Regions from separate parts of the Mesorhizobium sp. WSM4836 genome, predicted to be linked through region 2. Evidence: predicted binding sites of a transcription regulator. Region 2 holds the regulator's gene; each other region holds the start of a gene.
The links. Region 2 encodes PhoB, which activates phosphate uptake and scavenging genes when phosphate is short. Its sites were predicted from a motif close to TGTCATNNANCTGTCAT; they were not measured.

Region 1: AC0L2P_RS20985 (LTA synthase family protein) is a predicted target of PhoB. The motif match lies at 6,282-6,298, and genes of this name have one in related genera.
Region 3: phnF (phosphonate metabolism transcriptional regulator PhnF) is a predicted target of PhoB. The motif match lies at 2,257-2,273, and genes of this name have one in related genera.
Region 4: AC0L2P_RS13855 (inorganic phosphate transporter) is a predicted target of PhoB. The motif match lies at 1,482-1,498, and genes of this name have one in related genera.

The regions. Positions count from the first base shown of each region.
Region 1 is NZ_JBVVQF010000018.1:104,397-112,222, reverse strand. It holds gene gmk (guanylate kinase) at 1-236, opposite strand, end outside; gene AC0L2P_RS21015 (YicC/YloC family endoribonuclease) at 265-1,155, opposite strand; gene mltG (endolytic transglycosylase MltG) at 1,293-2,513, opposite strand; gene fabF (beta-ketoacyl-ACP synthase II) at 2,607-3,869, opposite strand; gene AC0L2P_RS21000 (acyl carrier protein) at 3,904-4,140, opposite strand; gene fabG (3-oxoacyl-[acyl-carrier-protein] reductase) at 4,328-5,065, opposite strand; gene fabD (ACP S-malonyltransferase) at 5,126-6,091, opposite strand; gene AC0L2P_RS20985 (LTA synthase family protein) at 6,339-7,826, shown strand, end outside.
Region 2 is NZ_JBVVQF010000028.1:58,398-66,223, reverse strand. It holds gene xylF (D-xylose ABC transporter substrate-binding protein) at 192-1,232, opposite strand; gene AC0L2P_RS27230 (ROK family protein) at 1,486-2,730, shown strand; gene phoB (phosphate regulon transcriptional regulator PhoB) at 2,740-3,429, opposite strand; gene phoU (phosphate signaling complex protein PhoU) at 3,446-4,153, opposite strand; gene pstB (phosphate ABC transporter ATP-binding protein PstB) at 4,186-4,989, opposite strand; gene pstA (phosphate ABC transporter permease PstA) at 4,986-5,837, opposite strand; gene pstC (phosphate ABC transporter permease subunit PstC) at 5,841-6,830, opposite strand; gene pstS (phosphate ABC transporter substrate-binding protein PstS) at 6,890-7,826, opposite strand, start outside.
Region 3 is NZ_JBVVQF010000029.1:17,873-25,698, forward strand. It holds gene AC0L2P_RS27410 (carbon-phosphorus lyase complex subunit) at 1-1,101, opposite strand, end outside; gene phnH (phosphonate C-P lyase system protein PhnH) at 1,103-1,714, opposite strand; gene phnG (phosphonate C-P lyase system protein PhnG) at 1,714-2,175, opposite strand; gene phnF (phosphonate metabolism transcriptional regulator PhnF) at 2,312-3,055, shown strand; gene AC0L2P_RS27430 (zinc-binding alcohol dehydrogenase family protein) at 3,074-4,090, opposite strand; gene AC0L2P_RS27435 (ABC transporter permease) at 4,161-5,126, opposite strand; gene AC0L2P_RS27440 (sugar ABC transporter ATP-binding protein) at 5,123-6,676, opposite strand; gene AC0L2P_RS27445 (substrate-binding domain-containing protein) at 6,777-7,772, opposite strand; gene AC0L2P_RS27450 (hypothetical protein) at 7,823-7,826, shown strand, end outside.
Region 4 is NZ_JBVVQF010000010.1:3,860-11,685, reverse strand. It holds gene AC0L2P_RS13855 (inorganic phosphate transporter) at 1-1,428, opposite strand, end outside; gene AC0L2P_RS13850 (TetR/AcrR family transcriptional regulator) at 1,546-2,082, opposite strand; gene AC0L2P_RS13845 (efflux RND transporter periplasmic adaptor subunit) at 2,233-3,492, shown strand; gene AC0L2P_RS13840 (efflux RND transporter permease subunit) at 3,489-6,572, shown strand; gene AC0L2P_RS13835 (L,D-transpeptidase) at 6,631-7,095, opposite strand; gene AC0L2P_RS13830 (hypothetical protein) at 7,695-7,826, shown strand, end outside.

The DNA of each region.
Region 1 (7,826 bases), on a different contig from region 2:
AGCGCATCGGAATCGCGCAGCCGCTCGAACTCGCGCATGGTGCGGAAGTGGTAATGGACGCCCTCGATCTCGCTGCCGCGGCGTGGCCGCGTGGTGACCGAGACCGACAATTCGAGACTGGAATCGCTCTCCAGCAGATTGCGCGCGATCGTCGATTTGCCGGCGCCTGACGGCGACGACAAGACCAGCATCAGGCCGCGGCGCCGAATGCGGGAACCTAAATCCCTAGCGGTCATGGGGCAGTCATGTGGCTTGGCATCGGGATCATTCCAGATTCTGGACCTGTTCGCGAAACTGGTCGACGACCGCCTTCAGGTCCAGCCCGATGGCGGTGATCGCGGCGGCATTCGACTTGGAACACAGCGTATTCGATTCGCGGTTGAATTCCTGTGCCAGGAAATCGAGCTTGCGGCCGATGGCACCACCGCCGGCGAGCAGCGCCCGGCCCGACATCACGTGTGTCTTCAGCCGGTCGATCTCCTCGCGTATGTCGGCCTTGGTGGCCAGGAACGCCGCTTCCATATGCAGCCGGCTGGCGTCCAGATTGGCGGACGCGTCCATCAACAGCCGGATCTGCTCGGCGAGCCTTTCGCGGATCGTGGCCGGTTCGCGTGATGGGTCGGCCTCGGCCCGCAGCGTCAGCGCCTCGATGGCGTCGATATGGCCGGACAGCAGGGAACGAAGTGCGGCACCTTCGCCCTGGCGCGCCTGCTGCAGCCCGTTCAGTGCTGGTTCCAGCGCCGACAGTATCGCGGTATCCAGCGCACTGCGCGCCTCTTCGGTTTCGATGGTTTCGGGAATGTCGAGCACGCCGCGCAGCGCAAGCAGCCCATCGGCCGCCGCAGGGGCTACTCCGAACTGCTCCTGCAGTCGCTTGGCCAACCCCGCCAGATCCTTCAGGAAAGCCTCGTTGACCACGGGTTGCGCTTGCGTGCCGACGGCGCGGCCAATGGTCAGCGTCATCTGGAAATTGCCGCGCGCAAAACGCTTTTGCACCGTCTGCCGGACGGCCGGCTCCAGCCGGTCGAAACCCTGCGGCAGCCGCAGCCTGACCTCGACGCTCTTGCCGTTGACGGACTTGGCTTCCCAGGCAATCGAAGTGCCGTCGTGTTCGGCGACACTGCGCGCAAAACCGGTCATGCTCTGCAAGTTCATGTAGCCGTGCGTCCTTTTGCCGAATGCCCCACAAGCCGGAGCGATTTCTCCGGCCAGGATCATGTGAATTTCAATGCCATAGCAGCCCTTGCACATCCACCCGGACATGCGCAGGGCCAACCTGATGGCGTCCGGCCCTACTGGGCGGCGGTGGCCCCCGCATCGTCAACGATGGCTCCCGCCGGCGTGTCGGCTCCGGTGTTGGTTGCCCCGGCCTTGTCCGCGTCCTGCGCCTGCTTTTTCAGCAGTGCCCGGTAGCGAGCGACGTTCTCGTTATGCTCATCGAGCGTCGCGGCAAAGACGTGGCCGCCGCTGCCATCGGCGACGAAGTAAAGATCGCTGGTCTTCGACGGATTGGCGACTGCCTCGAGCGCCGCCCGGCCGGGATTGGCGATCGGCGTCGGCGGCAAGCCGTTGATCAGATAGGTGTTGTAGGGCGTCGGCTTCTGGATATCCGACTGATAGATCGGGCGGTCGATAGGTTTGCCCCTGCCGCCGAACAGGCCGTAAATGATGGTCGGGTCCGACTGCAGCCGCATACCCTTGGCCAGCCGGTTGAGGAAGACGGCGGCTACGCGCGAGCGTTCATCGCCCTTGCGTGTCTCCTTCTCGACGATCGAGGCCAGGGTGACAAAATCCTCAACGTTGGCGATCGGCAGATCCGGCGCTCGGCGCTGCCAGACTTCGTCGACCAGCTTCTTCTGGTCGGCCAGAAGCTTGTCGACCATCTGCTGGCGTGTTGCGCCGCGGGTGAAGCGCAGCGTGTCGGTGGCGAGGCTGCCCTCAGGTGGAGTGGTCGACGGCATATCGCCGGTCAGCGCGTCCTGCTCGGCGATCCGTTGCAGCGCCTGCTCGACCGTCAGCCCCTCGGGGATAGTCAGCGAGTACATCACCGACTTGCCGCTCTTCAGCATTTCCATGATATCGTGCATCGACGCCTGCGGCTTGATCTCGTATTCGCCGGCCTTCAGGGCGGAATCATTGCCGAAGGCGCGCACGCCAAGGCGGAAAATGCGGGCGTCGCTGATCAGCCCTCGCCGCTCAAGCTGGTCGGCAATCTCCTGGACGCCGCTATTCGGCTTGACCAGGAAAGTGTCGCCATTGGCCGACGGGCCGGGCTCGTTGAACTCCTGCTTGCCGAAATACAGCGCAACGCCTGCCGCCAGCACCATCAGCATCACCGAAGAGATGACGAAGTTCATGAACACGACGAACTGGCTGCGCGAGGCACGCGAGCGCTTCGGCGGCGGCGTGCCGGCCTCAGGCCGTAATGCCTCGCTGGCCGTCTTCGGCACGATCGGGCCGGGCGTTGCTGCCCGTTGCCCGAATTCTCCGTTGTCGGCCGGATTTGTGTTCATAGCGCCCTACCAATTGATCTTGCGACGAATCCCCTCGGGCAGAGTAGGGGCGAATATGGCAAAATTGACGGCAGACGCAAACCGGCGGAGCGGTCAGCCATTGTAGCGCTGGAAGACGAGCGAGGCGTTGGTGCCACCGAAGCCGAAGGAGTTGGACAGCGCCACGTCGATCTGCCGGGCTCGCGGCGTATGCGGCACCAGGTCGATTGCCGTTTCGCGCTCCGGATTGTCGAGATTGATGGTCGGCGGCGCGATGTTGTCGCGAATGGCGAGGATCGAAAAGATCGCCTCGGCGGCACCAGCCGCGCCCAGCAGGTGGCCAATCGACGATTTGGTCGACGACATCGATATCTTCGAGGCGGCGTTGCCGACCAGCCGCTCGACGGCGCCGAGTTCGATCGTGTCGGCCATGGTCGAGGTGCCGTGCGCGTTGATGTAGTCGACATCGGCCGGCGTCAGCTTCGCCCGGTTCAGCGCCGCGGTCATGCAACGGAAAGCGCCGTCGCCGTCTTCGGCAGGCGCGGTGATGTGATAGGCGTCACCGGTCAGGCCGTAGCCGGTGACCTCGGCATAGATCTTGGCGCCGCGGGCCTTGGCGTGTTCGAGCTCCTCGAGCACGACAACACCGGCGCCCTCGCCCATGACAAAGCCGTCGCGATCGCGATCATAGGGGCGTGAGGCCGTTTGCGGCGCATCGTTGCGCTCGGTGGAGAGCGCGCGACAAGCGGCGAATCCGGCGATCGAAAGCCTCGTCACCGGCGCTTCGGCGCCCCCAGCGACCATAACGTCTGCATCGCCCCAGATGATTAGCCGGGCGGCATCGCCGATGGCGTGCGCACCGGTCGAGCAGGCCGTGACGACGGCATGGTTGGGGCCCTTCAGCCCATGCCGGATCGAGACCTGGCCGGAGACGAGATTGATGATCTGGCCGGGAATGAAGAACGGGCTGATGCGGCGCGGACCGCGTTCCTTGAGGATCATCGCATTCTCGGCGATGCCTTCGATACCGCCGATGCCCGAACCGATCAGCACGCCGGTAGCGCACTGTTCCTCATGCGTCTTCGGCTGCCAGCCGGAATCCTTGAGTGCCTCGTCGGCGGCCGCGATCCCATACAGGATGAAGTCGCCGACCTTGCGCAGTTCCTTCGGCTCGAGAACGGCTTCAGGATTGAAAGTGGCATTGGAGCCGTCACCGCGCGGAATGACGTGGGCGACCTTGCAGGCAAGATCTTCCACCTCGAATTCGGTGATGCGCTTGGCTGCGCTGCGGCCGGTCAGAAGCTCCTTCCAGCTGTGCTCGAAGCCCATGCCGAACGGCGAAAGCAGCCCAAGGCCCGTGACGACGACACGCCTCATCGCAGGTCCTCCCCGGTGATGACAGCAAATAGCGTCAGGCGGAGGCCTTGTCGATGTATTTCACCGCATCGCCAACAGTCAGGATGGTCTCGGCCGCGTCGTCGGGGATCTCGACGCCGAACTCTTCTTCGAACGCCATGACAAGTTCGACCGTGTCGAGGCTGTCCGCGCCCAGATCATCGATGAAGCTCGCCTGCTCCGTCACCTTGTCGGCATCGACGCCAAGGTGCTCGATGACAATCTTCTTGACGCGCTCTGCGGTGTCACTCATTTGGGCATCCTCGTCTTTTGGTTGTCTGTCTTCGTTAGCGGGCAGAATGCCGCTAATCAAGCTGAAAGATGGTCCTGCCGGAAACGCAGCGGAGCAGGACCGGTTTTTGCCCGAACCGCCGGGTTGCGGGCGGCATTACACGAAAAATCCCGTGCATCCAAGACGGAATGCAGCGTTTTCCCAGGTGTTAGATCATTGCCATGCCGCCGTTGACATGAATGGTCTGGCCGGTGACGTAGGCTGCCTCGTTGGAAGCTAGGTAAGCGACGGCAGAGGCGACTTCGGCGCCCGTGCCCATGCGCCGGGTCGGGATCGCCGCCATGATTGCCTCTTTCTGCTTGTCGTTGAGCTTGGCGGTCATCGCCGATTCGATGAAGCCCGGGGCGACGCAGTTGACGGTGATATTGCGGGTGGCGATCTCCTGCGCCAGCGATTTGGAAAAGCCGATCATACCGGCTTTGGAGGCACAGTAATTGGTCTGGCCGGGATTGCCGGTGACGCCGACGACTGAAGTGATGTTGATGATACGGCCATGCCGGCGCCGCATCATCGGATGGGTAAGCTCGCGGGTCAGCCGAAACACGGCGGTCAAGTTGACCTCGAGCACGGTATCCCAGTCGGCATCAGCCATGCGGACGAACAGCCCGTCCTTGGTAATGCCGGCATTGTTGACGAGGATGTCGACGCCTTCGAGGTCGGCTTCCGCCTTCTGGCCAAGCGCCTTGACGTCGTCGCGATTGGAAAGATTGGCCGGGAAAAGCTTGACCCGGTCACCCAGTTCGGCGGCCAGCGCCTCCAGTTTCTCGATACGTGTGCCGTGCAGGCCGACGATGGCGCCCTGGCCATGCAGCACGCGGGCGATCGCCTCGCCGATGCCTCCCGATGCGCCGGTGACGAGCGCCTTGCGGCCGGTCAATTCGAACATTCTTGCCTCCTGATCTGAGCGAACACCCTTCGCATGGAGCGGGGTCAAATCGCCAGTTGATTATGCAAGCGCCGCCAGCGCCGCCTCAACCTCCGCCGCCGATCCGATTGCACTGGTGGCAATGTCGCGGTTGATGCGGCGAGCCAGTCCCGACAGCACCTTGCCGGCGCCCACTTCGTAGAGCCTCGCAACGCCATTCGCGCCGAACCACTCCACCGTTTCGCGCCAGCGCACGCGCCCGACCACCTGTTCGACCAGGCGGCGGGCGATCTCGTCCGGATCGGTCGTCGGGGTCACCGTAACATTGGAGACCAGCGGCACGACCGGCGCACTCTTCGTCACGGCGGCCAGCGCCTCCCGCATGATCTCGGCCGCAGGCTTCATCAGCGCCGAATGGAAGGGCGCCGAGACCTGCAACATCAGCACCCGCTTGGCGCCCTTGTCCGTGCATAGTTTCGCCCCCAGTTCGACCGCCGGCTGGGCGCCGGAGATCACCAGCTGGCCGCCGCCATTATCATTGGCGATCTGGCAAACCAAGGCTTGTGCGAAATCTTTGGCCGCGCCTTGGGCGGCCTCTGCGCAAGCGGCCTCGACGTCGGCCTGTTCCAGCCCGATGATCGCCGCCATTGCACCCTCGCCGGCCGGCACAGCCGTCTGCATGGCATTGCCGCGGATGCGCAATAGCCGGGCGGCGTCGGTGACCGAAACGAAGCCGGCGGCCGCAAGTGCCGAATATTCGCCGAGCGAGTGGCCGGCGACATAGGTGACCTTGCCTTTCAGGGAGAAGCCGCGCGCCTCCAGCGCCCGGATTGCGGCAAGCGACACCGCCATCAGCGCCGGCTGGGCGTTGGCGGTCAGCGTCAGCCTCTCTTCCGGGCCTTCCCAGATCAGCTTCGATAGATCTTCGCCGAGCGCGTCGTCGACTTCCTCGAAGATCCGCCGCGATTCCACAAAGGCGTCGGCGAGGTCCTTGCCCATGCCGACAGCCTGGCTGCCCTGCCCCGGAAAGGTGAATGCGATGGCCATCGGCGGCTCCCAGCTGCTGGTTCTCGTTGCCTGTGACGCAAGGCATGCGGCCAAGTCAAGTCCAACCTTGGCCGCGCAATGTCGGCCGAGTGCCTGTTTCGGCAGGCTTTTTGGCGATCACTCATGATGAAAACCGCTCACGATTTGTTTGCTGGCTCTTCTTATTTCCGCCGCAGGCGCTAGGCTTTGCGTGACAGTTCGATGACAATCGAGTGACGCATTTGTTGCGGGCCGGGGAACTACCGAAGTGGCAAGAACCAGAAAAGGTGCAGTCGAGGCTGCGCCACAGTTTCTCGAAGGCGATCCGTCCACCGGCTATCTGCCAGGGCGCAAATGGCCTGTCATCCGCTATGGCCTTATCAGCTTGCTGGCCGCGGCCGTCCTGGTGTTTGCCATCGAACTGATCGTGCGCGGCAACTTTGCGGGCACCATCGATTTCTTTCTGCAGCCTTTCAAACCCGGCTGGACCACGATTATCATTTTTGCGCTGATCCTCATCGGCCTCGACGCCGTGCTCGGCCGCAGCCATCAGAGCCTGATGATCGTCGCACCGCTGACGTTGTCGCTGGCGTTCGTCGGCCACCAGAAGTCGCTCTATCTCGGCGATCCGCTCTATCCGACCGATTTCCTCTATTCCCGGCAGATCGTGGCACTGATGCCGCTCCTGGTCCGCGATCGCCCGGGAACCGCCATTGCCCTGGCAATCGGCATCGTCGGCGGGCTTTCGCTGCTCGTCTATGGCTGGCGGCTATGGCGCCGCCGTGTTCCGGCACTCAGCCACAAGGGCCGCCTTGCCCGGCTGACGCTGACGGTGCCGCTGATCGCCTTCTTCGTCTCCATTATGGACTATGCCACCTTCTCGTGGACGCGCGACCGGCTGCAGATCATCCCGATCATGTGGGACCAGAAGGAAAACTACGCCTCGAACGGTTTTGCGCTCGCCTTCGCGCTCAACGTTCCAATGGCCCATGTCTCGGCGCCGCCCGGCTATTCCGACAAGGCGATCGAAGCGATCGGCAAACCGCAGGTAACGGCCTCGGTACCTGCTGAGAAGCCCGACATCATTGTCGTCATGAGCGAATCCTTCTGGGATCCGACCAAGCTGCCCGGCGTCACCATCACACCCGACCCTATCCCCAATGTGCGGGCACTGCGCACGGGCTACATGTTCTCGCCCGAATTCGGCGGCATGACGGCCAACATCGAGTTCGAGGCACTGACCGGCTTTTCCAACGCCTTCCTGCCGGCGGGCAGCATTCCCTACCAACAATATGTGCGGACGCCGACCCCGTCGCTGGCGACCTTCCTGAAAAGTCAGGGCTACCGGGCGCGCGCCATCCATCCCGGCACCAACTGGTTCTGGAACCGGGGGGCCGTCTATGCCGATTTCGGCTTCAACGACTTCAAGTCCGAGGAGACGTTGCCGCCCATGCAAAAACGCGGACCACTCGCGTCGGACGCAGCGATGACCGACGAGATCATCCACGAGGCCGATACCAGCCCCGAGCCGGTCTTCTTTTTCGCCGTCAGCCTGCAGAACCACGGACCCTATGAGCCGTATCGCTATAACAATCCGACCCACAAAGTGCAGGCGCCGATCAGCCAATGGGCGCGTGAATCGCTATTGAGCTATGTCGAAGGCTCTGCCGATGCGGACCGTGGCCTCGAGCGGCTGGTCGAATGGGCAAAAAAACGTAGTCGACCGACGATCATCGCCTTCTTCGGCGACCATCTG
Region 2 (7,826 bases):
CGTCTCACGAAGGTTCGACATCTTTTATGGGCAACTGCCGACGCCAATACAATGGCGAAGCCAAAAGCAGTGGTCACGGCTGGTACATTTACGCCGCCAATGATTAGCCGGCTAATACATCCCAGCGGCGATCTTCAGGGGCGCCCAGCTCCGGAATGGCGCCGGGCGGGCACTTGCTGAGCACCGTCGGATCAGTCGCAGACCGGAACAGCGCCCGCCGCGACGCCGGCGCAGACCTCTTCCTTGTTGATCCAGCCGGCGTCGATGACGACGTTGAGATTGTCCTTGGTGATGGCGACCGGAATCAGCAACAGCGACTTGACGATATTGCCGGCGGGCGTGGTGAAATCCTTCACGCCGGCAATGTCGGTCATCTGCTTGCCATCGGCCAGTTGAGCGGCGATCTCGGCGGCGTTCTTGCCGAGCTCGCGTGCGTCCTTCCACACCGACACGGTCTGTGTGCCGAGCGCGATGCGGTTCAGCGCGGCCTGGTCGCCATCCTGGCCAGAAACCGGAACGGAGCCAGCCAGCCCTTGGGCCGTCAGCGCGGCGACGACGCCGGCGGCGGTGCCGTCATTGGCGGCGACCACCGCATCGACCTTGTTGTCGTTCGCGGTCAGGAACTGTTCCATGTTCTTCCGGGCATTGGCCGGCAGCCAGCCATCGGTATAGGCCTCGCCGATATTCTTGATCTTGCCGCTATCGATGGCGTTCTTCAGCACCTCCATCGAGCCGGCATACAGGACATCGGCATTCGGATCGGCGCCCGAGCCCTTGATGAAGACGTAATTGCCTTCCGGCTTCACCTTGTACACTTCGCGGGCCTGCATGCGGCCGACCTCCTTGTCGTCGAAGGTCAGGTAGAAGACGTCCTTGTTCTCGATCAGCCGGTCGTAGCCGACGACCGGAATGCCTTGGTCCAGCGCCTTCTGCACGGCCGGGCCGATGGCCGAGGCGTCCTGCGCCTGGATGATCAGTGCGTTGGCGCCCTGCGAAATCAGGCTCTGGACGTCGGTGAGCTGCTTGCCGGGGTTGGACTGTGCGTCGGCGGAGATATATTTGTCGCCGGCGGCCTTGATGGCCGCCTTCATCGCGGCTTCGTCGGTCTTCCGGCGCTCTTCCTGGAACTTCGACCAGGAAACGCCGATGACCTTGTCCTTGGCCTGTGCGACCGACGCGAGCGTCAGCGTCATGGCGACGCCCGCCAGAATGGCGGTGGCAAATTTCTTCATCATCTTCTCCCTGCGCCACGAATGGCGCGATCCAAACTGACCAGAAGGCCGGCACAAAGGCTCGATCTCCGGCTGCTGTCAACATCGATTTCTGATGGATTTTGTGATCCTACGAATTTTTTCGAGTGTCGGAATAAACGATGACAGCGCCACCTGCATCTGACATTGTTGTCTCCATCTGACGCTGTTTGTCGGACATTACCGACGGCTTCCGGTTCATGAGCGGCCGCGGCAACCGGGAGGAAAGCAAACGATGTCGGTCGGAATCCGCCATGACGATTTGCGCCGGCGCAACCGGGCGATGGTGATCTCGGCGGTGCGCCGGGCCGGCCAGCCATCGCGTACGGGGATCGCCGCAACCACCGGCCTCAGCCATTCGACCATATCGGCGATCTCCTCCGACCTGATACGGGAAGGCATCCTTGCCGAGAGCAAGGCAAGCGAGTCCGTTTCGTTGAAACGCGGTCGCCCGCAGGTCGGCCTCGCCCTCAACCCGGAAGCTGCGGCGGTACTTACCGTGGTGTTGTCGCTAAATTTCCTGTCGGCCGCCATCATCGACTATGCGGGACAGGTGGTCGCCGAGGAACAGCGCCGGCTGGATACGCTGACGATGGCGCGCGACGAGCTGATCCGCGAATGCATGGCCATCGTCCGGCGCCGGCTGAAGGATCCAGACCTTGACGTCCGCAGTGTCGCCCGCATTGCCCTGGCTATCCAGGGCATTACCGACTCCCCTGCACGCGCCATGCTGTGGTCGCCGATCACGCCGCAGACCGACATCGCCTTTGCCGACATGCTGGAAGATGAATTCGGCATCCCGGCCACGGTGGAGAACGACTGCAATATGATGGCGGTGGCTTTGCGCTGGCGCGATCCGGATCGCTATCGCGACGACTTCATCGCCATCCTGCTTTCGCACGGCATCGGCATGGGGCTGGTGCTCAAGGGCGACCTGTTCACCGGCACGCATTCCTCGGGCGGCGAGTTTGGCCACATGATCCATCGTCCGGGCGGCGCGCTCTGCCGGTGCGGGCGGCGCGGCTGCATCGAGGCCTATGCCGGCAACTACGCCATCTGGCGCAACGCCAGGCAGATGAGCGAAGACAGCGAACCGGTCGCCGACGTCAGCGACGCCGACATGCGCACGCTGGCGGCCCGGGCGCGCGAGAAGGATGGGCCGGAACGCGAGGCCTACCGCAAGGCCGGCGAAGCGCTGGGTTTCGGTCTCGGCTCGCTGTTCGCGCTGATCGATCCGGCGCCGGTCGCGATGGTCGGCGCCAGTGCCGCCGCTTTCGATCTGATCGAGCCGGCCTTGCGCAAGGCAATCGCCCAGACCGCCGGCGGCCAGCATTCGGCTTCGATCTCCTTCGATACCGAGCCGAACGAATTGCCGCTGATCCGCCAAGGTTGTGCCATGCGGGCGTTAAGCTTTGTCGACCAGGAGATTTTCGCGCCGGGCGCGCAAATGAGGCCCGGCATGAGAAAGAACGTAGCCTGACCCGGCGGGTCAATCTTCCCTGATCGCATAACCTGCACCGCGGATGGTGCGGATGACATCGGGCATGCGGCCGTTGTTGACGGCCTTGCGCAGCCGCCCGACATGCACGTCGACGGTGCGTTCGTCGATATAGATCGTCTCGCCCCAGACATTATCGAGCAACTGGCTACGCGAGAAGACGCGGCCCGGATGCCGCATCATAAATTCGAGTAGCCGGAATTCGGTCGGCCCGAGCCTGATCTCGCTCTTCTTGCGATAGACCCTGTGCGATTCCCGATCGAGCACGATGTCGCCGACCTTCAGCACGCTGGACAACACTTCCGGCTTGGCGCGCCGCAGCAGCGCCTTGACCCTGGCCATGAATTCCGGTGTCGAAAACGGTTTGACCAGATAGTCGTCGGCGCCGGTCGAAAGGCCGCGCACCCGGTCGCTCTCCTCGCCGCGCGCGGTCAGCATGATGATCGGCAGCCGCTCGGTTTCGGGGCGCACCCGCAACCGGCGGCAGAGCTCGATGCCGGAAACCGCTGGTATCATCCAGTCGAGCACCAGAAGATCGGGCACATTCTCCTGCAAACGGATCTCGGCTTCGTCGCCGCGTGTCACCACCTCGACCTGGTAGCCTTCGGATTCGAGGTTGTAGCGGAGCAGCACACCCAACGGCTCCTCGTCCTCCACCACCATTATGCGTGGTGCGATCATCGGTTGGGCACCCCCATCACGTCACCGGTGCGGATATTGTCGTTTCGTCCTGCTTCGGACGATTGACCGGCAATTGCTCGCCTGTCAGCACGTAATACGCATTTTCGGCGATGTTGGTGACATGATCGCCAATCCGCTCCAGATTCTTGGCGCAGAACAGCAGGTGCGTGCAAGCGGTGATGTTGCGGGGATCTTCCATCATGTAGGTCAACAGCTCGCGGAACACGGACGTGTATTTGACGTCGATGCGCTCGTCGGCGGCGCGTAGCTTGGCCAACGCGGCCGCATCGCCTGCGGCATATTCCTCGATGACGCCCTGCACCTGGATGAGCACCAGCTGCGCCATCGCATCGATGGAATGCGACAGGTCGCGCGGCGTGACGCTGAGGCCGACCGCACTCACACGCTTGGCGATATTCTTGGCAAGGTCGCCGATGCGTTCAAGGTCGCCGGCCATGCGGATCGCTCCGATCACATGGCGAAGATCGTGGGCCATCGGCTGGCGTTTGGCGATCAGGGTGATGGCGCGGTCGTCCAGTTCGCGTTGACGCGCATCCATGATGGCGTCGTCGGAAACGACGCGTTGCGCCAGCACGTTGTCGGAATTCAACAGCGCCTTGGTCGCCCCGCCGACCATCGAACCGGCGAGGTCGGCCATGTCGCGGATCAGCTTGCTGATCTGCCCGAGATCCTCGTCGAAAGAAGCGACTGTGTGTTCGCCCATGGTCCTGTCCCCATATGCATGATTGAAACGGCTCAGCCGAAGCGGCCGGTGATGTAATCCTGCGTGCGCTTCTCGCGGGGCGACGTGAAGATCTTCTCGGTCCGGTCGAACTCGACCAGTTCGCCCAGATACATAAAGGCGGTCTGGCGCGACACGCGCGCCGCCTGCTGCATGTTGTGGGTGACGATGACGATCGTGTAGTCGGCTTGCAATTCGTCGATCAGTTCCTCGATCTTGGCCGTCGACAACGGGTCGAGGGCCGAAGCCGGTTCGTCGAGCAGAATGACTTCCGGCTTCACGGCCACGGTGCGGGCGATGCAGAGCCGCTGCTGCTGGCCGCCGGAAAGGCTCAAGCCGCTGGCGTTGAGCTTGTCCTTGACCTCGCTCCACAGCGCGGCGCGCTTCAACGCCTGTTCGACGCGGCCGTCCATCTCGGACTTGCCGAGATTCTCGTAGAGCCTGACGCCGAAGGCGATGTTCTCGTAGATCGACATCGGGAACGGCGTCGGCTTCTGGAACACCATGCCGATCTTGGTCCGCAGCAGATTGAGATCCTGCGATCGGTCGAGAATGTTCTTGCCGTCGAGCAGCACCTGGCCCTCGGCGGCCTGTTTCGGGTAGAGCTCATAGATGCGATTGAACACACGCAGCAGCGTCGATTTCCCGCAGCCCGAAGGCCCAATGAAGGCCGTGACGCTGCGCTCGGGCAGCGACAGGCTGATGTCCTTCAGCGCCTTGCTCTGACCGTAGTAGAAGTTGAGGTTCTTGACCTCGATCTTCGTCTTCTCGGCGACCGTTTCGGTCATCGTCATGTCTGGGGACAACATCTGTGTCATCTGTCCTCTCTGCGTCCGGTAAGGCTGCGGGCGAGGATGCTCAAGCCAAGAACCGTCAGGGTGATTATGAGTGCGCCGGTCCACGCCAGTTGCTGCCATTCCTCGTAAGGGCTGAGAGCGAACTGGAAAATGGTCACCGGCAGGCTGGCCATCGGCGCGTTGACATTGCTGCTCCAGAACTGGTTGTTGAGTGCGGTGAAGAGCAGCGGCGCCGTCTCGCCGGAAATGCGTGCTATCGCCAGCAATATACCGGTGACGATGCCGGACAACGCAGCGCGATAGGCGACCGAACGGATCACCACCCAGCGCGGCGCGCCGATCGCGGCACCGGCCTCACGCAACGCGTTCGGCACCAGGTTGAGCATGTCTTCAGTGGTGCGCACGACCACCGGAATGACCAGGATGGCAAGCGCAACGGCACCGGCAATGGCCGAGAAATGCCCCATTGGCCGCACCATCAACTCATAGACGAACAAGCCGATGATGATCGAGGGCGCCGACAACAGGATGTCGTTGATGAAGCGGACGACAGTGGTGATGCGCGAAAAGCGTCCATACTCGGCCATGTAGGTTCCCGCCAGCACGCCGATCGGCGTGCCGACGACAACGGCGATGATCGTCATCAGCAGGCTGCCGGCGATGGCATTGAGCAGGCCGCCGGCTTCGCCCGGTGGTGGCGTCATCTCGGTGAAGACCGCAAGCGAAAGCCCGGCTGTGCCCTTATAGACCAGGGCGCCGAGGATGAGCGCCAGCCAGGCAAGGCCGATGCCGGCGGCGATGACGCAAAGCGCCATCATCACCGAGTTCCTGGCTTTGCGGCGGCTGTGGAGCGATGCGGATGTCGACATCGGTCAGGCTCCCGTACGGGCGTCGATCCGCATCAGCATATAGCGAGCGGCGGCAAGGATCAGGAAGGTGATGACGAACAGGATCAGGCCGAGCGAAACCAGCGAGGAGGTGTAGAGGTCGCCGTCGGCTTCGGTGAATTCATTGGCGATGGTGGCCGAGATGGTCGTGCCCGGCGCGAACAGGGAGGCGCTGATGCGGTGCGCGTTGCCGATGACGAAGGTCACCGCCATGGTCTCGCCGAGCGCCCGGCCGAGGCCAAGCATGACGCCGCCCATGATGCCGATGCGGGTATAGGGAATGACCACGCGCCGGGTCACTTCCCAGGTCGTGCAACCGATGCCATAGGCCGATTCCTTCAGCACCGCCGGCACCGTATCGAAGACGTCCTTGGTGATCGAAGTGATGAAGGGCAACACCATGATGGCGAGGATCAGCGCCGAGGTCAGAAGGCCGATGCCGTAGGGAGGGCCGGCGAAAAGGCTGGATAGCCCCGGCACGCCGTGGAAGATATTGATGATGAAGGGCTGTATCGTCGTCTGCAGGAACGGCGCGAACACGAACAGGCCCCAGATGCCGTAGATGATCGAGGGAATGCCGGCCAACAGCTCGACCGCTATGCCGATCGGGCGCCTGAGCGGGCGCGGGCAGAGCTCGGTGAGAAAAATTGCAATGCCGATGCCGATCGGAACCGCGATCAGGATGGCTATGGCCGCTGTGACCAGCGTGCCGTAGATAGGCGCGAGTGCGCCAAATTTTTCCGTGACCGGATTCCAGCTCTCAGTCGTCAGGAAAGAAAAACCGAAGGCCGACAGCGCCTGCCATGAGCCGGCAAACAGCGAGATCGCGACACCGCCGAGGATGACCAGCACAAGAATTGCGGAAGCGCGGGTGAGTCCGCGGAATATGGCATCTGTGAGCGCGAAGCGCCGCACCGTAGCTTCCCTGGCTCGGGCTGCTGCGGATGATGGCATGGCATCGGAAGCGATGGTCATGGAGTCCTCGCGATTAAAGGCAACAGGAAGGGCGCCGTCGACGCCCTCCCTGGAGGAGATTACATAGCCGAGTAGAGCGGCTTGCCGTCGCTGCCGACGACTTCCTTGGCCCACATGGCCTTGACGCTCTCGACCACCTTGTCGGGCATCGGAACGTAATCCAGCTCGCCGGCCATCTCGTCGCCCTTGTCATATGCCCAGGCGAAGAATTTGAGCGCTTCGCCGGTGGCAGCGGCATCGTCCGGCTTCTTGTACAGGAGGATCCACGTCGCCGCAGTCATCGGCCAGGACTCCGCGCCCGGCTCGTTGGCGAGGATCACGCCATAGCCCGGCTGCGAGCTCCAGTCGGCATTGGCCGCTGCCGCCGAGAACGCTGCCGCGGTCGGCTCGACCTTCTTGCCGTCCTTGTTGATCATGTCGGTGTGGGTGAGCTTGTTCTGCTTGGCATAGGCGTACTCGACATAGCCAATCGCACCGCCGGTCTGGGAGACGTTGTTGGCAACGCCCTCATTGCCCTTGGCGCCGATGCCGACGGGCCATTCCACGGCCTTGTCGACGCCGACCTTTTCTTTCCACTCCGCGCTGACGTCGCCGAGGTAATAGGTGAAGTTGAACGTCGTGCCCGAACCATCGGAACGGTGAACGACCGCGATCGCCTGCGAAGGCAGCTTGACGTCTGGATTGAGCTTCTTGATCGCTTCGTCATCCCAGCTCGTGATCTTGCCGAGGAAGATGTCGGCCAGCGTCGCGCCGTCGAGAACCAACTCGCCCGGCTTGATGCCTTCGAGGTTGACGACGGGAACGATGCCGCCCATCACCATCGGGAACTGAGCCAGTCCGGACGATTCAAGCTCGTCGCCTTTCAGCGGCGCATCCGAAGCGCCGAAGGTAACGGTCTTGGCCTTGATCTGCTTGATGCCGCCGCCGGAACCGATCGACTGGTAGTTAAGGCCAACGCCGGTATCTTTCTTGTAGGTGTCGGCCCACTTCGCGTAG
Region 3 (7,826 bases), on a different contig from region 2:
CTCCCTCTTCTCTTCGCCCTTGCCGGCATTCTCGCGTGCCTCATACTCGGCGCGCATGCGGCGCACGAGGTCGAGCTCGGCCTGGAAATCGACATAGTGCGGCAGCTTGAGATGCTCGACGAAGCCGGTCGCCTGGACATTGTCCGAATGCGAGATGACGAACTCCTCGTCCTGCGCGGCGGCGATGACATCCTCACCCAACTCCGAGGCGCGCAGCGCGCGGTCGCAGAGCGCCATGGCCATCGCTTTGCGCTCGCTCTGGCCGAAGACGAGACCATAGCCGCGGGTGAATTGCGGCGGCGCCTTGGCCGAGCCCTTGAACTGGTTGACCATCTGGCATTCGGTGACGCGGATGCTGCCGAGCGGAAGGGCAAATGGCAGTTCCGGCACGTCGAGTTCCAGTTCGACCCCGCCGATGCGAACCTCGCCGACGAAGGGATGGTTGCGCGCATAGCCGCGCTGGGTGGAATAGCCGAGCGCCAGCAGAAACCCCTCGTCGCCGCGCGACAGCGCCTGCAGGCGGATGTCACGCGCCATCGGGAATTCGAGCGGCTCGCGGGTGATGTCGCCGGGGACATGATCCCCGGGCATGTCGCCGTCGGGCTCGATCAGGCCTTCGCGGGCGAGGATGGCCGATACGCGCGGCATTGCCTCCGCTTCGGCTGCACGCTGCTCCGGCTCGGCGACATCGCCACCGGCGGCAAGCTCGGGATCGAGCAGCCGGTGGGTGTAGTCGAAAGTCGGGCCGAGCAGCTGCCCGCCGGGCAGGTCCTTGTAGGTCGCCGACACGCGCCGCTCGACCAGCATCGTGCCGGTGTCGATCGCCCTGGTGTAGCCGAAACGCGGCAGCGTCGTGCGATAGGCGCGAACCAGGAAGATCGCCTCGATCATGTCACCGCGCGCCTGGACGATGGCGAGTGCTGCCAGTTCCCTGTCGTAGAGCGAACCTTCGCTCATCACCCGGTCGACGCCGAGCGCCAGCTGCTCGACAATCTGGTCGAGGCGAAGTGCGGGCACCGAACGGTCGCCGCGCCGGCGGTCGGCGAGCAGCTTGTGAGCATTGCGAATGGCCGCTTCGCCACCCTTTACCGCGACATACATGCTATGCCTCCATCGTCTTGATGCGCGTCGTGCGCGGCAGGCAGGCAATTGCGTTAGTGGTGGCCAGGATGATGTCGACGCCACGCGGAAAGCGCTGGTTATTCTGCTTCCATTGCTCGACGAAATGACGCGGCATTTGCGCCGGCGCGATCGTCGCCGTTTGCTCGATCCCGGGGCCTTCGAGCAGCAGCGGAGCGCCGGAGACGAGATCGCCGACCTCGAGGATCAGCGTCGTCGAACGGTCGGGATAGTCCTGGGTGCCTTGCGAAAATCCGTCGAGCGCCATCATCTCGGATGGTGAAGCGATCAGCGCAAAATGCGCGTCGGCCGGGGTGTTGGCCAGCGGCGCCCCGGTATGGAAGCCAAGCCAGGATTTCACCGCTGCCGATCCTTGCAAAGCCGGGTCGAGCCAGAGCGGCGTGTCGTTGTCGCACAGCGCCAGCGCAATGGCGCCGGCGGTGGCCGACAGCGGCGACGGCGGGTGGGCGAGGGCCGGCAGCGGCTGCACGCTGCCCGGCCGTGCCATCGCGTCCATGACGGCGCCGAATACGGTCTGGGCGTTGAACACCGGATCGGCGAAGCCGCCGTCGATCGATTGAGTAGCTGCGTCCATCAGTCTTCCCCGCGTACCATGGTGAAGAAGTCGACCTTGGTCGCCGCCGTTTCGGCGCGGCGCTGGTCACGCGCCTTGGCCAGCGCCGCTTGCAAGGGCGCGACGATGCTGGTCTCGATCTCGTTCCGGTGGGCCGGGTCCTGCCAGAGCGCATCGGCGATTGCCGCCAGCGTTGCCTTCTGCTTATCGCGGCCGAGCGCATAGCAGTGGCCGACGTGGCCGGACGCCAGCCGCACCGTGGCACGGGTGACCGTCGCCTCGCCGACATTGAAGGGAGCGCCGCCGCCGCCGATGCGGCCGCGTACCGTAACCAGGCCGGTTTCGGGGCCACGCAGAAGTTCCGCTTGGGACGGCAGGCCGGCTTCGTCCCAGAGGCGGACGATGTCGTCTCCGGCAGATTGGGCCAGCGTGGCCATCACGGCCTTGCGTTCGGCCTGCTCTCGCGCTTCCCGTCCTCGCATGGTTAACATTCCCTTGCATCCAAATCTTGTCTATTGATATAGACAACTATACAAATTATATCTATTTTTTAATGCGTGTCCATGACGGGTGCATGACAAGGCCCGAAAAGGCTTGGGCGAAAAGAATGGGGCAGAAATGATCGGGCAGCCAGGCAGCATAGAGCGGCGCAGTGGTGTCGCATTGTGGCGGCAGATCGCCGACCAGATTCTGCACTCGATCGCCGTCAGTGATTTTCCCGAGAATGCCGCGCTGCCGCCGGAGATCGCGTTGGCCGAACGCTATGGCGTCAACCGGCATACGGTGCGCAGCGCTATCGCAGCGCTGGTGCAGGAGGGCGTGCTCAGGGCAGAGCAGGGTCGCGGCACTTTCGTGCTGTCGCGCAGGCGGCTGTCTTATCCGATCGGCGCCCGCACCCGTTTTTCGAAGGGATTGCAAGGACAGGCGTCCGAGCGGCATATCACCTTGCTCGCGGCATCGGTCGAGCCCGCCGACCGTCGTGTCGCGGAGGGCTTGGGCCTTGCGAAGGGGGCCGATGTGATACGCCTGGAAACGCGCGGCGAAGCCGATGGAATGCCGGTGTCGCGCGCTGCCGGCTGGTTCGATGCCAGGCGCTTTGCCGGCATTGATGCCGCCATGGCGGAAACCGGTTCGATCACCGCATCGCTGGCACGTTTCGGCATCGACGACTATCTCAGGCAATCGACGGTGCTTTCGGCGCGCCATGCCGATGCCGCCGACCTTGCCGACCTCGACCTGCAGCCCGGCGCCATCGTGCTGGTGACGGTCGCCGTCAACGTCACGCCCGACGGTCAGCCGATCCAGTTTTCGGAGTCGCGCTTCCCGGCCGAGCGGATCGAGCTCAAACTATCGGCGCTCTGAGATGCGCCAGCCCTGGCATCATCCGACCTGAATGACGGCCTTGATCAGGCCGGACTTCTCATGCGCCCAGCGGGCGAGGTCGTGCGGTGTCTCGCCAAGCGTGGTGCGGTGGGTGACCAGCTTTGCCAGCGGCAGCGCGCCGTTGCGGATCGAGGCGGCGACATGATCGAAATCGGTGCCCAGAGCGTTGCGGCTGCCGATCAGCATCATCTCGCGCTTGTGGAATTCAGGATCGGAAAAGGCGATGTCGTCCTTGACGACGCTGACCAGGACCAGCGCCCCGCCATGCGCGACATGGGCGAAGGCCGACTGCACCGACTGGGTGTTGCCGGTGGCGTCGAACACCACGTCGAAGCCGTCGCCGCCGGTTGCGTTCCGCACCAGATCGGCGGCGGCGCCCCGCGAGCCGTCGAGCGTCGCGAAGCCGAGTTCGCTTTCAGCGAAGCCCAGCCTCTCCGCACTCATGTCGAGCAGCGTCACATCGTGCCCGGCGATGCGGGCGAACAGCGCCGTGCCGAGGCCGATCGGCCCGGCGCCGATGACCAGCGTGCGCGCGCCCGATTGAGCCAGCGAGCGCCGCACGGCATGGGCGCCAATCGCCAGGAATTCGACGGCGGCAGCATCGGCCAGCGACAGGCCGTTTGCCGGATAAAGATTTTGCGCCGGCACTAGGATCTGCTCGCACATGGCGCCGTCGCGGTGGACGCCGAGCACCTCGATTTTCACGCAGCAATTCGGCTTGCCTTGCCGGCAGGCGATGCATTTGCCGCATGCGAGATAGGGATTGACGATCACCGCTTCGCCGACGGCCAGATCGACATCCTCGCCAACCTCGATCACGGTGCCGGAAACCTCGTGGCCCATGATGCGGGGATAGGCGAGGAACGGGTGCTTGCCTTCGAAGATGTGGTAGTCGGTGCCGCAGATGCCGACATGGCTGACGGCGACCAGCGCCCAGCCGGCGGGCGGCGCGCCGGGCGCCGGACGATCTTCGAGGGCAAGTTCGCCGGGCGAGCGGCAGACGACGGCTTTCATGCTTCAATCCAGTCGGTTCATGGCACCGCCGGCTCTGCTGTCGCGAGGCCGGCGGTTGTGGGGAGGCGGTCTATTTGCCGCGGCGGCGCAGCCCGTCGAAATAGACGATGACGATGATCAGCACGCCGGTGATGATGCGCTGCCAGAAGGCGTTGACGTTGAGCAGATTGGCGCCGTTGTTGATGGTGGCAAGGATGAAGGCGCCGAGCAGCGGCCCGTGCACGGAGCCGACAGCGCCGAACAGCGAGGTGCCGCCGATCACCGAGGAGGCGATTGCCTGCAATTCCCAGCCCTCGGCCTGCGTCGGATTGCCGATGCCGATGCGCGAGGCAAGCAGCACGCCGACGAAGGCCGCACACAGCCCCGACAACGTATAAGCCATGTAGATGGTGCGCTGGACGTTGACGCCCGACAGGCGCGATGCCTCGGCGTTGGAGCCGACCGAGAACAGGTAGCGGCCCCAGCGGCTGTGGTGCAGGAAGACGTAAGCCGGGATGCCGACCAGGATCACCATCCAGAACAGATTGGGGACGCCGGCGAAGGAACTGCGCGAAAACGTCTGGAAGGCGTCGTTGTTGATCGAGATCGAGTTGCCATTGGTCATCAACAGGCCGATGCCGCGCAGCGAGGTCAGCGTCGCCAGGGTGATGATGAAGGGCGGCAGGCCCATCTTGACGATGCCGAAGCCGTGGAACATGCCAATGGCGACGCCGACCAGCAAGGTGATCAGGATGGCGAGGAACACCGGTGTGCCGGCGTTGATCAGCATCGCGACGATGACGGTGGCGAAGCCGACCACGGCGCCGACGGAAAGGTCGATGCCGCCGGTGATGATGACGAAGGTCTGGCCGACGGCCAGGATGGCGATCATCGACCCTTGCCGCAACAGGTTGGAGATGTTGTTGGCCGAGGCGAAGCTCGGCGTCGCCACCGACAGGATGACCCATAAAAGAACCAGCAGCGCCAGCAGTGTCAGCCCGAACAGGGCGTTGTAATTGCGTTTCGGCCTTTCGGCAGCGATCGCCTCGGTGCTCATATCCGTCCTCCCGGTCTTTCTTGTTTCTCGGCCAGCGCCTGGGTGAGGATCTCCTCGTGGTCAGCGGTACGAAACCCATGCGTGGCCACCAGCTTGCCGCGCCGGAACACGTGCAGCGTGTCGGCTAGCTCATAGACCTCTGGCAGGTAGGACGAGATCAGGATGATGCCGGCTCCCTTAGATAGCAGCGCGCCGAACAGGCGGTAGATCTCGGCCTTGGTGCCGACGTCGACGCCGACAGTCGGCTCGTCGAAGATGAACAGCTTGGCGCCGTGGGCGAGCCATTTGCCGATGACGATCTTCTGCTGATTGCCGCCGGACAGGCTGGAGGCCAGCGCGCCGCGCGTCGGCGTCTTGATGCGCAGGTCGGCGATCTGGCGATCGGCCTGGGCCTTCTCCTGCGCGTGCGAGATCAGCAGATTGCTCGAAATGCGCTTGTAGATCGGCAAATTGAGGTTGAGCCCGACCGGCAGGTTGAGACAGAGGCCCTGGTCGCGGCGGCTTTCCGGTGCCAGCGCCATGCCGAGCCGGATCGCGTCGTGTTCGGAATTGACCTTGACCTCCTTGCCCTCCCAGAGGATATGGCCGGCCGATTTGCGGTGGCGGCCGTAGAGCGTGGTGACGAACTCGCTGCGCCCGGCGCCGATCAGGCCGTATAGGCCGACGATCTCGCCGGCGCGGACGGATATCGAGACATTTTCGAAACCCTTGCCGGACAGGTTCCTGGTTTCTACAAGCATCGCGCCCGGGGTGAAATGCTCCTTGTGGTAGACCTGTTCGATCGAGCGGTTGATCATCATCTTGACCAGCTCGGCGTCATTGGTCTCGGCGATATTCCTGGTGCCGACAAGCGTGCCATCGCGCAGCACCGAAACGCGGTCGGCGAGCTCGAAGACTTCTTCCATGCGATGGCTGATGTAGATGATGGTGACGCCTTCGCCCTTCAGCCGGCGGATCAGCGTGAACAGCTGGTCGGCCTCCTTGCGGGTAAGATAGGCGGTCGGTTCGTCGAAGATCAGGAATTTGGTGCCGCGCACGGTGGCGCGGGCGGCGGCGATCAGCTGCTGCTGGCCGATCGTCAGGTCACCAAGCTTGACATGCGCCGGCAGGTCGAAGCCGAGATCGTCGATGATCTTCTGCGCCTGCCTGACCATCGCCCGCTGCTGCAGGATGCCGAAACGGGAATCCTCCTCGCCGAGGAACATGTTGGCGGCCACGGTGAGATGGCGGCACAGGACGACTTCCTGATGCACGGCATTGATGCCGAGCGCCATCGCCTCATGCGGCGTCGCCAATGCGGCGGGCTTGCCCTCCCAGAGGACGTCGCCTGAGGTGCGCGGCATGACGCCGGTCAGAAGCTTGATCAGGGTGGATTTGCCGGCGCCGTTTTCGCCGACGATGGCGTGGATCTCGCCGGCCTTGAAGGCGAGGTTGACCGGCTTCAGCGCGTGGGTGCCGGGATAGCGCTTTTCCAGCCCGTGTAGTTCGAGGATGGTCCTGCCCGGTTCCAGCGTTGGGGCCGGATGGAGTTCCTGCGCTGTCGACATCATGACAATCCTCCCAGATTGGCCCGCCAGATGGCCTGACGATTGGCACGCGTGGGATGTTTCCGGGGCAAACGCCCCGGAAACAGTTCACTTGTGGCGGTGCTCAGTCGAGCTTCGGGTTGAGCAGCGCGTCGATCTTCGGATCCTTCATGTTGGCCTTGGTCACCAGATTGGCGCCGGTGTCGACATTGGCCTCGACCTTATCGCCCTTCGAGGCGGCGAGCGCCGTCTTGATGCCGTCATAGCCCATCCGGTACGGATCCTGAACGACGAGCGCCGAAATGACGCCGTCGTTGAGGAACTTGATCAGCTTCTCGTCGCTGTCGAAACCGACCAGCCCGACCTTGCCGGCAAGGTTGTTCTCGGCGATCGCCTGACCGACGCCCTGCGCCATGATCAGGTTGGAGGCGAAGATGCCCTTGAGGTTGGGGTTGGCGGTGATCAGGTCGGTGGCGATGTTGAGGCCGGTGGTGGCCTGGCCGTCGGCGTATTTGTCGGCGACCAGCTTGAGGCCGGGATATTTGGCGGCGAGCTGTTCCTTAAAACCCTGGGCGCGCTGTTCGAGCGAGCCGGCGCCCGGAAGCGCGGTGATCAGGGCGACGTCGCCCTCGACCTTGCCGCCATTGGCTTCGCCGATGGCTGCGGCAAGGCCGTCAGCGGCGACGCGGCCGCCCTGGATATTGTCGGTGGTCAGGAACGAGGTGAAGGCCGTGGAGTCGGCGCCGGAGTCGATACCGATGATCTTGACCTTGGTGGCGGCCTCGTCGATCGGCTTGCCGAGCGCCTTGGCTTCGGTCGGCGCGATGACGACGGCGGCCGGGTTGCCGGCGACGGCATTTTCGAGGATCGAGATCTGGCCGTTGACGTCGGTCTCGGCCTGGGCGCCGAGCTCGGGCACGTTGACGCCGAGGTCCTTGCCGGCCTTGCGGGCGCCGGCCAGAACGATCTGCCAGTAGAAAGACGTGGTGTCCTTGACGATGATCGGAATGGTTGCGTCGGCCGCGGATGCCGGGGCCGAATGCATTACGCCGGCAAGCATCGAGGCGGCTGCGAGTGCCACGAAGGCGCGACGATTGAGAATGCTGGTCACGAATTTCATTAGGAGTCCTCCCTAAGTCGCCCGGTGAATGTTACGGAAGCTCCATCCGGATGG
Region 4 (7,826 bases), on a different contig from region 2:
GCCGAGATAGTCGGCCGATGCGATCGTCGCCATCGCCACAAGCTCGGCGGACGCACCCTGACCGTAGGTCAGATGGCTTTTGCCGATCTTCTCGCCGACGGTGACGACGATGCGCTTCCAGCCGACCATGGTGCCGAGGCCGAGCGCCAGCGCGATGGCGACCTTGACCCAGAGCGGGATGAACTTCGTCGCGTTGTCGACCGCCTTGTGATAGGTCGTCACCGCCTTCAGGTCGTCCGCCTCGATCGGCAGCAGCTTCTTCTTGTCGATCAGCTTCAGCGCTTCACCGATAAGATAGATGTTGTTGCGGGCGTTGCTGACCAGCGTTGTCGGCAGCTTTTCCACGGACGGATAGGGCGACAACATGGCGCTGGTGTCGTGGATGAAGCTCTGCAGGGCAGGCGTGGTCTCGTCCTTCCAGGTCTTGGTGCGAACGGCATCGCCGACCACGGTCGCCGCGTCGGTCACGGCGACGCCGGGCTTGACGTATTTGCCGAGTACCGTTTCGACCTGCGTCGCCGCGGACTTGTAAGCCTCGAGATAGTTTACGTCCGGTGTGCGGTTGAGCGCGAAGGCGGTCGGCACGACGCCGATCAGGATGAGCATGATGAGGCCCATGCCCTTTTGCCCGTCATTGGAGCCATGGGCAAAGCTCACGCCGGTGCAGGTGAAAATAAGCAGCGCCCGAATCCACAGCGGCGGCGGGGCGCTCGACTTTGGCGCGTCGTAGAGTTCGCGGTTTCTGACCAGCAGTTTCATCAGCAGAAGCAGCAGCGCTGCCAGGCAGAAGCCGACCAGCGGCGAGATCAGAAGCGACAGGCCGACATTGGACGCCTGCGACCAGTCGATGCCGCTGGTGACGGAGCCGGCCGGGGCCATGAACTGGTTGGCGAGGCCGACGCCGATTATCGAGCCGATCAGCGTGTGCGAGCTCGAGGCAGGCAGGCCGAGGTACCAGGTACCGAGATTCCACAGGATCGCTGCGACCAGCAGCGCGAAGACCATGGCCAGCCCCGCGCTCGATCCGACCTGAAGGATCAATTCGACCGGCAGCAGCGATATGATGCCGAAGGCGACCGCCCCGCTGGCGGTAAGCACGCCAAGAAAGTTGAAGAAGCCGGACCACATCACCGCGAGCTCGGCCGGCATGGAATGCGTGTAGATCACCGTTGCCACAGCATTGGCGGTGTCGTGAAAGCCGTTGACGAATTCGAAGCCGATCGCGATCAGCAGCGCCAGGCCAAGCAGGATCCACGGCACCGCGACGGTGCTGGTCAGGTCCTGGCCGAGCGCGCAGCCGACATAGGCAAGGCCGCCCAGAATGATGACGGCAAAGGCCGGCAGAAACCATTTGCCGGTGCCGTATGGCCGGTCGAGCGGATGCTCCGGCCTTGGAATTCCTGCTTCGCTTGAAACAATATCGACCATACCCCACTCCTCGTGCATTGCAGCAAAGAATGGGAGGACGCTAGGTCCGCACAATGAAGCCTGTGTGACGGCGGGGCGCTTTGAGACGAAGCAGAAAATGCTGGACGGGTTCCTGACCTATTCCGCGATCTCCAGCAGGGTCGATATCAGTAGCCGGCGCTCTTCGGCCGAGAGAATGTCCGAACCGAACAGGTTCATGCTGCGAAGCCCTTCGATGGCGAGATAGCAGACCAGCAGTGCCCTGAGGTTCGGCGTTTCGTCCTTTAGCCGCTCGAACACTTGCCGCCTGAACGATTTTATCGGTGTCAGGAAATCGGGATCCTCGGCAATCGCCGAAAAGATCCAGGACGCCGATGGTTTCGTTGCCTCGGCATGCTCGGCCGAAAGCCTGATATAGGCCGCAAGCGGGCTCTCGCCCCTGACGCCGTTCGTGCGAGCGGCCTCAAGCGCCTGTTGGAACGCGCTTAGATAATCCTCCACCAGCGCCTGCATCAATTTCGCCTTGGTCGGGAAATTGTAGAGAAGGCCACCCTTCGACACGCCGGCACGGCTGGCGACCGCATCCAACGACAGACTGCCAGGACCCGTCTCGCGCGCCACGTCGGCGGCGGCGGCGAGAATTTTCTCACGCGAATTTGCTCGGCGGGCCTTCATCAAGCGTTCCCCATACATTAGCTTAGGCGGAATTGACAAGACCGTCCAGACGGTACAGTAAGATCGCCATCATTTGAAATTGGGACCAGTCACAGGTATGTGTTCCGGTCGTCCGACCGTTATGCTGGGCCATGGCCGAGAGGACTGTTCGTGATCAAGCGCTTCCTAATTGCCTTCATTCTGCTCGTGCTGGTGTGCGGCGGCATCGTCGGCTTCAACCTGTTTCGCGACAATGCGATCAAACAGTTCTTCGCCACGATGAAGCCGCCGGCCGCGACCGTGTCGACGGTCATCGTCAAACCGATTTCGTGGACGCCCGGCATCCAGGCGATCGGCACTGTCAGTGCCGTACGCGGCGTCGACCTGACGGTCGAAACGGCCGGTATCGTCAAGGACATCCTGTTTCATGCCAATCAGAAGGTCGCCGCCAACGCCGTGCTGCTGCGGCTCGACGATGCCGTCGAGCGAGCCGACCTCGTTGCGTCGATGGCGCAAGCCACAGCCGACCAGACGACGCTGATGCGCGCTCTCGAGCTGCAGAAGCGCGGGGTCGGCACCGACGCTACGCTCGATACGGCGCAGGCGGCAGCCTCGGTCTCGACCGCGCAGGTAAACAAGCTGCAAGCGGTGCTCGATCAAAAACAGTTGACGACCCCTTTCAAGGGCACCGTCGGTATTCCGAAAATCGACCTTGGCCAGTATCTCACACCCGGCACCGCTGTGGTGACCTTGCAGGACTTGGATACGATGCGTGTCGATTTCACCGTGCCGGAGCAGCAGCTTCCGCAGCTGAAGATCGGACAGACGGTGCGGCTCGGCGTCGGCGGCGGCGACATGCCGTTCGCCGGTAGCATCCGCGGTATCGATCCGAAGATCGACCCGACGAGCCGGCTGGTGACGGTGAGAGCGGAGGTCGGCAATCCGGAAGGCAAGCTGACGCCCGGCCAGTTCGTCCAGGTGCGCGTCGAACTGCCCGAGGAGAACAACGTGCTGGCGCTGCCGCAGACAGCACTGACCTCCAGCCTGTACGGCGACTTCGTCTTCGTGGTGCGCCCGGCCAAATCCGCCGAAGCCAACGGCGCGGCCCCCGAGGCAAAGCCGGAAGAAAAGCCGGCTGCAGATGCTGCCAAGCCCGCAACCGAAGCACCCGCGGCAAGACCCGAAGAAAAGCCGGCCGCTACCCCAGCCAAACCGGCAGCGGAAGAACAGAAGCCGCAGCTCGTGCTCGCCCAGGTGTTCGTCAAGCCAGGCCGCCGCAACGCCGGCCTGGTCGAGATCCTGGAGGGCATCGAGCCCGGCGACGAAGTCGTTACCGCCGGCCAGAACCGACTCTCCAATGGCATGTCCGTTGCAGTCGACAACACGATCGATCCGAGCAAGCCGGGGAACCAGCAGGCAGCCCAGCGATGAGCTTTTCCGACCTCTTCATCCGCCGCCCGGTCCTTTCGACCGTGCTTGCCTGCATGATCCTGCTTTTGGGTTTTCAGGGCATTTTCAACCTTTCGATCCGGGAGTATCCAGAGGTTGAAGAAACGGCCATCACGATCACCACGGCCTATCCCGGCGCCAGCGCCGACCTGATCCAGGGGTTCATTTCCGCGCCGATCGCGCGTGCCGTCGCTTCGACCGAAAACATCGATTATGTCACGTCGGCGAGCCGGCCGTCGTCCAGCACCGTGACGGTGCAGATGAAACTCGGCTCCAACCCCGACGTCGCGCTGAACGAAGTCTTATCGAAGGTGCAGAGCGTTCGCGGCGATCTGCCGGACGAAACCAAAGACCCGGTGATCGTCAAAGGCACCGGCCAGCAGTTCGCGATGATGTACATCTCGATGCAGAATTCGAACATGACGCCGGAGCAGCTCACCGAATATATCGAGCGTGTCGTGCGGCCGCGCATGTCGACGGTCGAGGGTGTCGCCGACGTGCAGATCTTCGGCGCCGCCGAATATTCGATGCGCGTCTGGATCGACCCGATAAAACTGGCGGCGCGCGGCGTGACGGCGGCGGAAGTGCTGACCGCCATCAACGAATCGAATTTCCTCTCCGCGCCCGGCGATACCGAAAACGAATATGTGGCTTCCTCGATTACTGTTCGCTCGACCCTGCAGACGCCGGAGGCTTTCGCTGCTCTTCCGCTCCGCTCGAAAGACGGCAATGTGGTGAGACTGCGCGACGTGGCCCGCGTCGAGCTCGCCGCGGCGAACACCGACACCAGGGTCACCTTCAACGGCAAGCCCGGCATCTTTCTCGCCATCTTTCCGACGCCGGCCGCCAATCCACTGACCACCGCAGCGGCGATCCACAAGATTGTGCCGACCATCCAGGAGACGCTGCCGCTCGGCATGACGATCGAGATCGTCTACGATTCGACCGAGCAGATCAGCGCGTCGATCGAGGAGGTGTTCAAGACCATCGGCGAGGCGGTCGCCATCGTCATCGTTGTCATCCTGCTCTTCCTCGGCTCGTTCCGTTCGGTGCTGATGCCGATCGTGACCATTCCGCTGTCGCTGATCGGCGTCTGTTTCCTGCTGTTTTCTTTGGGTTATTCGATCAACCTTTTGTCGTTGCTGGCCATGGTGCTGGCGATCGGACTGGTTGTCGATGATGCAATCGTGGTGGTGGAAAACATCCACCGCCACATGGAAGAAGATGGTTTGTCGCCGATGCAGGCGGCGTTCAACGGCATGCGGGAGATCTCGTCCGCCGTCGTCGCCATGACGATAACGCTGGCCGCCGTGTTCGCGCCGCTGGCCTTCACCGGCGGCCTGACAGGCGCGCTGTTTCGCGAATTCGCGGTGACGCTTGCCGGCTCTGTGGTCCTGTCGGGTGTCGTTGCCCTAACCATCACGCCGATGATGTCGGCACGCATCCTGAGGGCCGGCTCGCACAGCCGCTTCCAGCGCATTGTCGACAATACGTTTGGGCGCGTCGAACACATCTATGAGCGGCTGGTCACCGGTTCGTTGAACTATCGCCCGGTGACGCTGATGATCGTCATCGCACTGGTCGCCACGACCGGCTTCATGTTCACCAAGACCTCGAGCGAACTGGCGCCGGAAGAAGACCAGGGCTTCTTGCTGTCTATTGTGAACGCGCCGCGCTATGCGACGTCGGACTACACCGAGACCTATGTGAACCAGATTCTCGGGCTGGTGAATGATATCCCCGAAACCAGGGCGCGGTTCTCCGCCGTCGCGTTCCAAGGCCCGACGAACAGCGCTTTCGTCGGCTTTGCGTTCAAGGACTGGGCCGAGCGCGCGCGCAGCTCGAAGGAACTTCAGGAAGACATCACCGCCCGCCTTGCCAAGGTTGCGGGCGTCGAAGCTTTCGTCTTCGCGCCGCCGACGCTGCCCGGGTCCGGCGGCGGCTTGCCGATAACGATGGTCGTACGCTCTACCGGCGACGCCTCGCAGGTGTACGAGGCGGCCGAAGACATCAAGAACAAGGCGCAAGCGTCCGGCCGCTTCATCGTCGTGCAGAATTCGATGACGTTCGACGCACCTCAAGTGACGGTGACGATCGACCGCGATCGCGCCGCGGCACTCAACCTGCCGATCGCCGACATCGGCCGGACGCTGACCCTCTTGGTCGGTGGCGCCGAAGTGGCGCAATTCGACCGCGAATCCAACAGCTACGACATCATCCCGCAGGTACCGCAGCAATTCCGCGACAATCCCGAAAAGCTGGGCGAGTATTTCGTGCGCAGCGTGTCGGGCGAGATGGTGCCGCTCTCGGCGGTGGTGAAGATCTCGACCAACGCGTCGCCGGCCGCCATCGAGCAGTTCAACCAGCTCAACTCGGCGACGATCTCTGCCTTGGCGCGGCCCGGCATCACTACCGGGGATGGGCTACAGGCGATCGAGGACATTGCCAAGCAAAGCCTGCCCGACACCTTCTTCATCGACTATACCGGCCAGTCGAGGCAGGAGAAGCAACAGGGCTACACGATCATCATCGCCTTCGCGGCGGCTGTGCTCGTCATCTATCTGGTGCTGGCGGCGCAATTCGAGAGCTTCCGCGACCCGCTGATCATCATGATGGCGGTGCCGCTCTCGATCTTCGGCGCGATCGTGCCGCTTAATATCGGGCTCGGCACGCTCAACATCTACACCCAGGTCGGCCTTATCACGCTGATCGGCCTGATCACCAAGCACGGCATCCTGCTGGTCGAGTTCGCCAATCAGCAGCGTGAAATGCACGGCATGCGGCGGCGCGATGCGATCATCGCCTCGGCCAAGGTGCGGCTGCGGCCGATCCTGATGACAACGGCGGCGATGGCGCTCGGCGTGGTGCCGCTGATCATCTCCAGCGGCGCGGGTGCCGCGGCACGCTATTCGATGGGCCTGGTGATCTTCACCGGCATCCTGGTCGGAACCATGTTCACGCTGTTCGTGGTGCCGATGTTCTATACCTTTATCGCCAGCAAGGACCTGCCGCATCACGCCGAAAAGCCCGATCCGAAGCTGATGCCGGTAATGCCGGATTAGGTGTTAATTAAGAAGGCCGGATTTCCGGCCTTCTTGGAAGCGAGGAGAGCGGCATCGCTCATTTGACGATGACGATGCTGGTGTTGGCCGGGCCGAAGACCTCGACGAGCTGGTAGAAATCGGCGGCGTTGTCCGGATGCAGGCGCACGCAGCCATGCGAGGCCGGCTGGCCGAGGCGCTTGATGGCGCTTGTCGCATGTACGGCGTAGCCGCCGCTGAAGAACACCGAATGCGGCATCGGGGCGTTGTCGTATTTCTTCGAGTACCACATTTCATGCATGCGGGTCGGCTTGAACGAACCGGTCGGCGTGACATGCGTCCTGTCGCCGGTCGAGACCTTCCAGGCGAATGTCGGCCGGCCGTCGACCAGGATTTCCATGGTCTGCTGCGACAGCGACACTCGCGCTACGATTTTGTTGGCGGCGGCATGGGCTGCGCCGTTGCCGGCACTGACAAGCAAGGCAGCACCGGTGACGACGGCGGCGGCGATGTTGATGAGCTTGGCGGAAATGGCTGTATGCATGATGTCCCCCTTGTTCTGCCGGTGGCGATCGGCTCAATTCGATGACCGGCTTATCGGGGCGTCGTGTTTCAAGCCGATTTCGCTAGATGCTCGTTTGTGTTTCGATTCTGTTTCCCCTGGTTAACAGAAAAGGTCCGTGCAAAGCAGCTTGCAGTTGCGCGACGTCTTCATGACGCTGGCGTATTTGCCTAAGCGGATCGGCCAAACCGCGGCACGAATCCGTGATGCTTTTCTTTTGAGAGGAATTCACCTCACTCCGAAACCGAGCTGCAACAAAGCGCGGCGTCGGCGGCATGATCCGGATACAGCGAACAGGCAAAGTTGACCTAACGAAAACAGCCGGCAACGAACGATCGGAAGCCAATACTGTTTTCGCCATGGTCTGGATTGGTCTGGACAGTTTCCAGCCTGCGTATCAACCGGCTCAAGCCCCCTGGCGGGGGCGGCTTGGAGCCGTTGAGGATGCGCGGCGCCTCCGGCAACTTGCAGCCGAGAGGACCGAAGGCCCGCGCCGCAACGGGGGGCTCCGCTGGCGGCGCGGGCGCTTCGGGGGGGTTCCCTGAAGTGCCCGCAAATTCCAATTTTGAGGAACGAACAGGATGAAAACGAAATTCGCCGCTTCCGTGCTTTCCGCCCTGCTTTACGTGCAGGGGCTGCTCGGCATTGCCGGCCTCGCCACCGTGCTGCTGAAGGAACGTGCCCATGCCGGCGAGATCAGCACGAACAGTGAC